2 regions of the Cupriavidus sp. GW823-FHT07B10 genome follow, and region 1 is predicted to be linked to the other one. Evidence: riboswitches for the same ligand, from Rfam matches in the RefSeq annotation. Region 1 holds a riboswitch; the other holds the start of a gene.
What was found. A riboswitch is a leader RNA that binds a small molecule or an ion and turns the genes downstream of it on or off. The one in region 1 is predicted to bind glycine.

Region 1 (4,600 bases):
GCCATATAGCCGGCGTGCGGGCCGCCGAAGCCCAGCGGTACGCCGAAGCGCTGCGAGTTGCCCACGGCCACGTCGGCGCCCCATTCGCCAGGCGCGGCGATCAGCGTCAGCGCCAGCAGGTCGGCGGCAGCCACCACCAGGCCGCCGGCGGCGTGCACGGCGTCGGCGATGGCGCGGTAGTCGTTGACGTCGCCGTTTACGCCCGGATACTGCAGCAGCACGCCGAAGGCGTTGGCCGCGGCGGCATCGGCGGCGGGGCCGACCTTGACCTCGATGCCCATCGGCAGCGCGCGCGTGCGTACCACTTCCAGCGTCTGCGGCAGCACGTCGTCGGCCACATAGAAGGTGTTCGAATCGTGCTTGTTCACGCGCTGCAGCAGCGTCATGGCTTCGGCCGCGGCAGTGCCTTCATCCAGCATCGATGCATTGGCGATATCCAGCCCGGTCAGGTCGGTGACCATCTGCTGGAAGTTCAGCATCGCTTCCAGGCGGCCCTGCGAGATCTCCGGCTGGTAGGGCGTGTAGGCGGTGTACCAGGCCGGGTTCTCGAAGATATTGCGCAGGATGACGCCGGGCGTGACGGTGTTGTAGTAGCCCTGGCCGATAAAGCTCTTCAGCACCCTGTTCTTGCCTGCCAGGCCGCGCAGCCTGGCCAGCGCGGCTTCCTCGCTCAGCGGCTCGGTGAACTCGCCCATCGGCATGCCGTCGCGGCGGCGGATGGCGGCGGGGATGACGGCGTCGATCAGCGCGGCGCGGCTGTCATAGCCGAGCACCTTCAGCATGTGCTGCTGTTCGGGGGTATCGGGGCCGATATGGCGGGCGGCGAAGGCGTCGCGCGCCTCCAGTTCGGCCAGCGTGGGCCGGTTCACTTGGGCGGCGTTCATGGGAAGCGGGGCGTTCATTGGCAAGAACCTCGTGGGGTGCGCGCCGGCCGGTGGTCAGCCGGGACGGCGCGCGTCAGTCTGCAGTGGCCGGTCCAACCATGGACCGGCGCGGCCGGCGTCAGGCGCCGACGCTGGCCTTGTAGGCGTCGGCCGACATCAGGCCGTTGACGTCGTCGCCGTTGGCCGGCTTGAGCTTGAACAGCCACGCGTCGAAGGCGTCGGCGTTGACGCTCTCCGGGGCAGCCGTGGCGGCCTCGTTGACGGCGATCACTTCGCCGGCCACGGGGGCGTAGATGTCGGAAGCGGCCTTCACCGATTCCACCACTGCCAGCGCGTCGCCGGCACCGACCGACTTGCCCACTTCGGGCAGTTCCAGGAAGACGATGTCGCCCAGCGCGTCCTGCGCGTGGTCGGTGATACCGATGGTGAGCGTGCCGTCGGCTTCGACGCGTACCCACTCATGCGACTCGGTGTACTTGAGGTCAGCGGGGAAATTCATGAAGGTTCTCCGGATACAGATTTGTTTCTTGTTGGGTGATGCCTGCCCGGCAAGCGCCGGCAGGCGAGGGCGACCGTTGGGTGAGCGCTTAGCTCACGAGTGCCTTGCCATTACGCACAAACGGCAGTTTAACCACAGTCGCGTTGAGTTTGCGGTCGCGGATCTCCACCTGCACGGTATCGCCCACGGCGACATCCTTGGGCAGGCGGGCAAAGGCGATGGACTGCGACAGCGACGGGCTGAAGGTGCCGCTGGTGATTTCACCGTCACCGGCCGGCGTGATCACTTTCTGGTGGGCGCGCAGGACGCCGCCTTTGTCACGCAGGATCAGGCCGAGGAATTGCTGGCGCGAACCGGCTGCGGCCAGTGCCGCCTTGCCGGTGAAGTCACGCTCGCTCTGCAGGTCAACGGTCCAGGCCAGGCCCGCATCCAGCGGCGAGGTGTTGATGTCCATGTCCTGGCCGTACAGGTTCATGCCGGCTTCCAGGCGCAGCGTGTCGCGCGCGCCCAGGCCCGCCGGGCGCACGCCGGCGGCGTTCAGCTTTTCCCAGACGGCGGCGACGTTCTCGGCCGGCACCACCAGTTCGAAGCCGTCTTCGCCGGTGTAGCCGGTGCGCGCCACCATGATCTCGCCGAGGGCCGGGTCCTGGACCACGGCGGCGTTGAAGGGCTTGAGCGTGTCCGACGGCTGGGTCGAGGGGAAAGTGCTCCACACTTTGGTGCGGGCGTTGGGCCCCTGCACGGCGACGATCGCCAGAGGCTGCACGCCTGCAGGCGCAACGTCCTCGCGGCGCGGCGTGATGGTCACATCGCTGCCGGTGGCGGCATTGCGCGCGCGGATCCATTCGATGTCGCCCAGCGCGGTGCTGGCGTTGACGACCAGGCGGAAGTGGTCCTCGGCAAAGAAGTAGACGATCAGGTCGTCGATCACGCCGCCTTTCTCATCCAGCATGCAGGAGTAGAGCGCCTTGCCCGGGGTCTGCAGCTTGTCGACATTGTTGGCCAGCAGGCCGCGCAGGAAGCTGCGGGTATTGGCGCCGGCGAGGTCGACCACGCACATGTGCGACACGTCGAACATGCCGGCGTCGGTGCGCACAGCATTGTGTTCTTCGATCTGGGAGCCGTAGTTGACCGGCATGTCCCAGCCGCCGAAATCAACCATGCGGGCGCCGAGGGCGCGGTGGATGGCGTTGAGGGGCGTGGCCTGGAGCGTCATGGAATCCTCTGGGGCAGTCTCGGTTGGCGAAAACAAAAAAGGGCCATCCGCCGCAATGCTCGCCGCGCCTGAATGTGGCGTGGCAATCCGCTGCGGCGGATGACCCCTCTGTCCTCGATACCTGAGAGATTACAAGGCGGATCCTGCCGGACCCCGTCCTCGTGCGCCCCTTCGGTGGGCACGCTCGCCACGAATGGCGGGTGCCGCTCTCCAGAGTTCGGCATGCATCGTGTGCATATTGCATGCCGATCCGATCGGTCCGTGGTGCCTGAGAGTTTTCGGGTGATACCCCTTCGGCGGCGCAGGCGATGCGCGCTCTCCCGGTCGGATGCGCGCAATGTACGGGAGGCCCCGGCCTTTGTCAAACGGGCCAGGGGAGCCTGCCGTACCTGTCGCTGCGGTGGTCTGGCTTACTTCTTCTTGTCGTCGGTGACAACGTTACCGATCACGCCGCCCACGGCCGCGCCACCCAGCGTACCCAGCGCGCTACCGTCGGTGAGGATGGCGCCGCCCACGGCGCCCGCGCCCGCGCCAATGGCGGTATTACGCTGCTTCGGGGTCATATCCGCGCAACCGGCAAAGGCCGCGACGGTCACGCCGATCAGGGTCACCTTGGTCAAAGTCTGCAGGGTTTTCATTATTGGCTCCGATGTGATGATTCAAGCATGTCAACCCCGCCGCGCAGGCCAGGGGGACATACTAGTTAGAGCGTTTGGTTGCGCGATTGGCTCCGGCCTTTACGAAGTGTTACGCCGGTGACACAACCGGCCGTGTCAACGCGGCTTGCGCTGACTGACCTGCCGCGGCCAGCGTGTTAACATCGGCAGCTTTGCCGCCGTGCCCGTTTCTTGGGTGCTGGCGTGTCCCGCCTGGCCTTCCGCTGTTCCTGCCGATTTCCCTGCCTCCAACCGCATCCCACGCATGACCCATGGCCTGAACTCCGCCCAATCCGAAGCCGTCCGCTACCTGGACGGCCCTTGCCTGGTGCTGGCCGGGGCGGGCTCCGGCAAGACCCGGGTGATCACGCAGAAGATCGCGCATCTGATCGAGGACAAGGGCTTCGAGCCGCGCCATATCGCCGCCGTCACCTTTACCAACAAGGCCGCCAAGGAGATGCAGGAGCGCATCGGCAAGCTGATGGAGGGCAAGACTACGCGCGAGGGCAAGCGCATTCCGCTCAAACAGCTGACGGTCTGTACCTTCCACTCGCTCGGGGTGCAGATCCTGCGCATGGAGGCCGAGCACGTGGGCCTGAAGCCGCAGTTTTCGATCATGGATTCGGACGACTGCTTCGGCCTGATCCAGGAGCAGCTCGGCACCACCGACAAGAAGCTGATCCGCGGCGTGCAGGGCACGATCTCGCTGTGGAAGAACGGCATGGTCGATCCGGAGGCAGCGATCGCGCAGGCCGCCAATGCCGACGAGCACCAGGCCGCGCTGGTCTACCGCAACTACGTGGCCACGCTGCATGCCTACCAGGCGGTGGATTTCGACGACCTGATCCGCCTGCCGGCCGAACTGTTCGCGCGCAATGAAGCGGTGCAGCTCAAGTGGCAGAACCGCCTGCGCTACTTCCTGGTCGACGAATACCAGGACACCAACGCCTGCCAGTACCAGTTGCTCAAGCTGCTGGCGGGCGGCTCGCACCTGCGCGCGCCGGCCTTTACCGCGGTGGGCGACGACGACCAGGCCATCTACGGCTGGCGCGGCGCCACGCTGGACAACCTGCGCGGGCTGCAGACCGATTTTCCGGACCTGAAGGTGATCAAGCTGGAGCAGAACTACCGCTCCACCGTGCGCATCCTGGAAGCGGCCAACGCGGTTATCGCCAACAATCCCAAGCTGTTCGACAAGAAGCTGTGGAGCGAGCACGGCATGGGCGACCCCATCGCCATCCACCCGATGAACGACGAGGAGCACGAGGCCGAGTCGGTGGTGTTCCGCCTGTCCGCGCACAAGTTCGAGCGCCGCGCGCAGTTCCGCGACTACGCCATCCTGTAT
Region 2 (4,600 bases), on a different contig from region 1:
GTAATCGGTCGATGCACGTACCGCGACGTAAGGGCCGTCCTTGTAGGCGACCCATAGCTTGCCGTTTCGATCGAACGCGGCGCCGGTGCCCAGCTCGCTCATCTTCGCGGCCTTGGCCTGCGCGCCGTGGCCGCTGTGATCGCCGTGCGTTTGCGCGGTCGCGGCCAGCGCGGCACCGGCCATCATCAGCCCGGCAACGATCAAGCGGAAACCGGGGCGAACGCCTTGCATGGTTGTGGTCAGCCTGTTCACGTGCTCAGAAGGAGAGTTTCGCCTCGGCGTAGAACGTCCGGCCCGGATACGGGTGATAGACGTAGTAGCGCTGGTCGGTGAGGTTGTCGATGCCAAGCCCGAGGCGCACGTTCTTCGCGGGCCGGTACGTCAGCTTGACGTCAAAGGTCAGGAAGCTGCTGGTGCCGCCGAAGGTGTCGGGGTTGACGTCGGAATTGTCGAGCGTATTGTACTGCCGCCCCGAATAGGTCATGGCCAGCGTGCCGGCCCAGGCCGGCGTGATGCGATAGGTGCCCATCAGGTTGGCCCGCCACTTGGGGATGCGGTAGAAGTACTTGCCCACCGAGGCCGGGTTGTTGGCGTTCTCAAGCGTCTTCGAATGGTTGTAGGCCCCGCTGGCCGACAGGTCGAAGCCGCTGACGAACACACCGCGCGCGTCATAGGCCAGCTCGATGCCGCGGGTGCGCACGCGGTCGACGTTCTGAAAGCTGGTGACAGTCGGGAATACCGTGGTGTTGGTCTGGCTGACCAGGGCATCGCGGATATCGTCCTCATACACCGAGACCCGGAAGTACGACGAATCCAGCGTGCGCTCGAAGGTCAGGTCCTTCGAGAACGACCGCTCGGGCTGCAGGTTGGGATCGTTGTTGATCAACGCGGTCCCGGTGATGCGGCCCTGGAACAGCTCGCTGACAGTCGGATAGCGATAGGCCTGGCCCAGCGACAACCGGCCCAGCCAGTCCTGCCCGAATGCCTTCTCCAGCGCCAGCTTGGGCGACCAGTTGGATTCGCTGCGCACCGGGTAGCCGATATCCACGCCGGGCTGGCTGCGGCTGCCGTCATAGGCGCGCCAGTGTTCGTAGCGCACGCCGGGGATCAGCTTCCAGTCCTCGGCAAAGTACCAGGCGTCTTGCGCATACAGCGCCTGGGTCTCGGTCTTGCCGGCAAAGGCGTTGTTGAAGGCGCTGATGGTGGCCGCCTGCCAGTCCGAGGTGTTGTAGGTGGTGTTGCTCAGCCGGTAATTGTCATGGTGGTAGCCGAACGTGACCCAGTGCCCGCCCTGCAGCTGCCGCGGCCGGTAGTCGGCCTTCAGGTCGAGCGTGCGCCAGCCGGTGCCGTCGCCATAGGTCACCGTGCCCGGCCCGCTGCCGACGGTGTTGGCGCTGCGGCTGATGTCCTTGCTGACATCGAACAGCGACGCCACGCCCGAGAAATTCCAGCCGGTCTCGTTGCGCGTACGCAGCGACAGGCCATAGAGCCAGCGCGCGTCCTCGCCATTGCTCGGGGCGAAGGCGTTGGCGGGAATCACATAGCGATAACCGCCGATATTCACGGGACCGCTCGACACAACATTGCCATCGGCATCGCGCAGGTAGCTGCCGGTGGCGCTGGAGCGGTCCTGCTGCCAGTAGGCCGCGGTGAACTGCGCCTGCAGGGTATTGGTGATGTCGTAGCCGAGCTTGAGCTTGAGCTGGTCCTGCACGGTATGCGTGACGCCCTCGCTGTTCACGCCCATCACCACGCGCTCGCGGCCGGTCTGGTCCTGGTCGAAGTACGCGCCGGTGACCGGCTTGTCGGCGGAAGTGGCACGGGCCGTGGAGCGCGCCGCGGTATAGAAACTCAGCGGCTGGCTCTTGCTGTCCTGCCGGTCCACGCTGACCAGCCACGAGAACGGGCCGACGCGGTCGCCCACATAGGCGTTGGCGTGGACCCCGTTGAAGTTGTCGTGCGTGCCATACAGGCTGAAGCGCTGCGTGAACAGCTGCACGCTGGCATCGCCCTCGAACTTCTCCGGCGTGCGCGTGGTGATCAGCACCGTCGCGCCCAGCGAGTTGCCGGGATACAGCGCCGAATACGGGCCGTACAGCACATCCATGCGCTCGATCTCAGCGCTGTTGACCAGCGACCAGCGCGGCGGGAAGCTGAAGTCCGATCCCAGCAGGTTGGACAGCAGCAGGCCGTCCGCATAGACCAGCCCCCGCGCCGACTGGCGCGAACTGGTGCTGCGCACCGAGATGATCGAATTCATATCGCCGATGAAGCGCTTGCGTACGGCGAGGTTGGGCGCGTACTTGAGGGCGTCTTCCGTGTTCACCACATTGAAGTCGGCCATGCGGCGGCGGCTGATGCCGTAGGACGGCGAGGGCGTGTTGGGCGGTATGGCCGGCGTCTCGGCGCGCTCCGACTTGGCCGAGACCACCACCTCCTGCAGCGGCTCGGGCGCGTCCACCACCTGGGCGGCGGCGACGGCGGGGCCCATCAGCACCGCCGAAACGGCCAGTGCAATGCGATTCTTCTTCACTGGAAAACCTTGTTGTCGTCTTTTTCGACTCACTCCACCTGAGCGCAGCATACGGCGCCTCTCCCCGAGAGCGAGCGCTGACATTTTATGGGGCACGGGGGCGCAGGCCGATGCGACATAGCGACGCGGGCGGCAGGCTGCCTAAGCGTTAACCCGCATATCCAACGTCGAGCCTTGTCACTACATTGCCCGGATTGGCGTCAAGCCAATGTGATGCAGGGAGAGACTGTCGCGGCGCCCGCCGCGGACAGCGCCGAAGGAGCAACCGCCCCGGAAACTCTCAGGCAAAAGGACCGGCATCACCAGTCAGTGCACTCTGAAGAATGCCGGACGCTATCGTCCGCCGGCATACCGAAGGAGCAAGCGCGCCCCGCCCTCGCGGCCGGGTGGCGTGAATCTCTCAGGTCCAGAACAGAGGGGGCGTCCGCCACGCATATTGCGTCCGGGCTCCCACCATCGACGTTCCTGGAACCTGCAGATCATGAAATCAATCGCTGTCATCGGCGGTGGCATCACGGGTGTCACCACGGCCTACGCGCTGGCCCGGCGCGGATTCTCCGTCACGCTGTTCGAACGGCACCGCTATGCCGCCATGGAGACCTCGTTCGCCAACGGCGGCCAGTTGTCGGCCTCCAACGCCGAGGTCTGGACCCACTGGTCGACCCTCGTCAAGGGCATGAAATGGATGCTGCGCAACGACGCCCCGTTGTTGGTCAATCCCCGGCCCAGCTGGCACAAGCTGTCCTGGTTCGCCGAGTTCATCGCCGCGATCCCCCACTACCGCCGCAACACCATCGAGACCGCGCGCCTGGCCATCGCGGCGCGTGAGCACCTGTTCGCCTGGGCGGCGCAGGAAGGCATCGATTTCGACCTGAAGAAGGAAGGCATCCTCCATATCTACCGCGACAAGACCGGCTTCGAGCATGCCGGCCGGGTCTCGGCACTGCTGGCGCAGGGCGGGCTGGAACGGCGCGCCGTGACGCCCGAGGAGATGCGCGCGATCGAGCCGACGCTGGCCGGCTCGTACTACGGCGGCTACTTCACCGAGAGCGATTCCACCGGCGACATCCACAAGTTCACCAGCGGCCTGGCCGCAGCCATCGATCGGCTGGGCGTGCGCTGCCTGTACGGCCAGGACGTGCGGGCGGTGAAGACCGACGGCAGGCGCGCCACCGTGACCGTGCAGGACGGAGCCGACACGGCCACCTCCACCTTCGACGGCGCCGTGATCTGCGCCGGCACCGCCAGCCGCGCACTGGCCGCGGGGCTGGGCGACCGCGTCAACATCTATCCGGTCAAGGGCTATTCGATCACGGTCAACCTGACCGACGAGGCCAGCCGCGCCGCCGCACCGGTGGTCAGCCTGCTCGACGACGAAACCAAGCTGGTCACCAGCCGCCTGGGCGACGACCGCTTCCGCGTGGCCGGCACCGCCGAGTTCAACGGCTACAACCGCGATATCCGCGCCGACCGCATCCGCCCGCTGGTGGAATGGGTGCAGCAGTGCTTCCCCGGCGTCAGCACGCGCAGCGTGGTGCCTTGGGCCGGGCTGCGGCCGATGATGCCGGATATGCTGCCGCGCGTGGGGCGCGGGCGTGCGGCATGCATCTTCTACAACACCGGGCATGGGCACCTGGGGTGGACTTTGTCGGCGGTGACGGCGGATATGGTGGCAGGGGTTGTCGACCAGCATCTCGGCGCGAGGGTGGCAGTCGCGGCGGGTGCGCCGATGGCATTGGCCAAGGCTTGAGTTCGCGGGTGTTTTCTCCCCTCTCCCATTTGTAAGATAGGGCCACCGTGCTCGAACAGCGCCGCGCCATGATGGAATCATGGCGCGGCGCATGTATACGCTTGAAAAATAGTGGATGTGTGCCCTATTTTCGCCCGGATGAATACCCAAGCCATCCACCAATTAATGAGGCTGCGACCATAGACACGAACCAGCCAACAAAGAACAGATTCGCTGCATGCTGATTCGTGTCGAACAAACTTCCTGTCCCGCGCGAAACTACAACGCCGAAGAGATATAACCCGCCCCAAGCAGCAAGCGTAGCCAGGACAGCACCA

Region 2: linked by a shared signal. The riboswitch ahead of AC1Q6V_RS17955 (D-amino acid dehydrogenase) and the one ahead of gcvT (glycine cleavage system aminomethyltransferase GcvT) in region 1 are both predicted to bind glycine.

The regions. Positions count from the first base shown of each region.
Region 1 covers NZ_JBXAGS010000015.1:50,040-54,639, forward strand. The annotation lists gene gcvP (aminomethyl-transferring glycine dehydrogenase) at 1-902, opposite strand, end outside; gene gcvH (glycine cleavage system protein GcvH) at 1,003-1,383, opposite strand; gene gcvT (glycine cleavage system aminomethyltransferase GcvT) at 1,472-2,599, opposite strand; glycine riboswitch at 2,698-2,823, opposite strand; glycine riboswitch at 2,845-2,932, opposite strand; gene AC1Q6V_RS25625 (YMGG-like glycine zipper-containing protein) at 3,010-3,237, opposite strand; gene AC1Q6V_RS25630 (UvrD-helicase domain-containing protein) at 3,521-4,600, shown strand, end outside.
Region 2 covers NZ_JBXAGS010000008.1:4,800-9,399, reverse strand. The annotation lists gene AC1Q6V_RS17965 (sialidase family protein) at 1-231, opposite strand, end outside; gene AC1Q6V_RS17960 (TonB-dependent receptor) at 257-2,584, opposite strand; glycine riboswitch at 2,741-2,839, shown strand; glycine riboswitch at 2,840-2,958, shown strand; gene AC1Q6V_RS17955 (D-amino acid dehydrogenase) at 3,015-4,283, shown strand.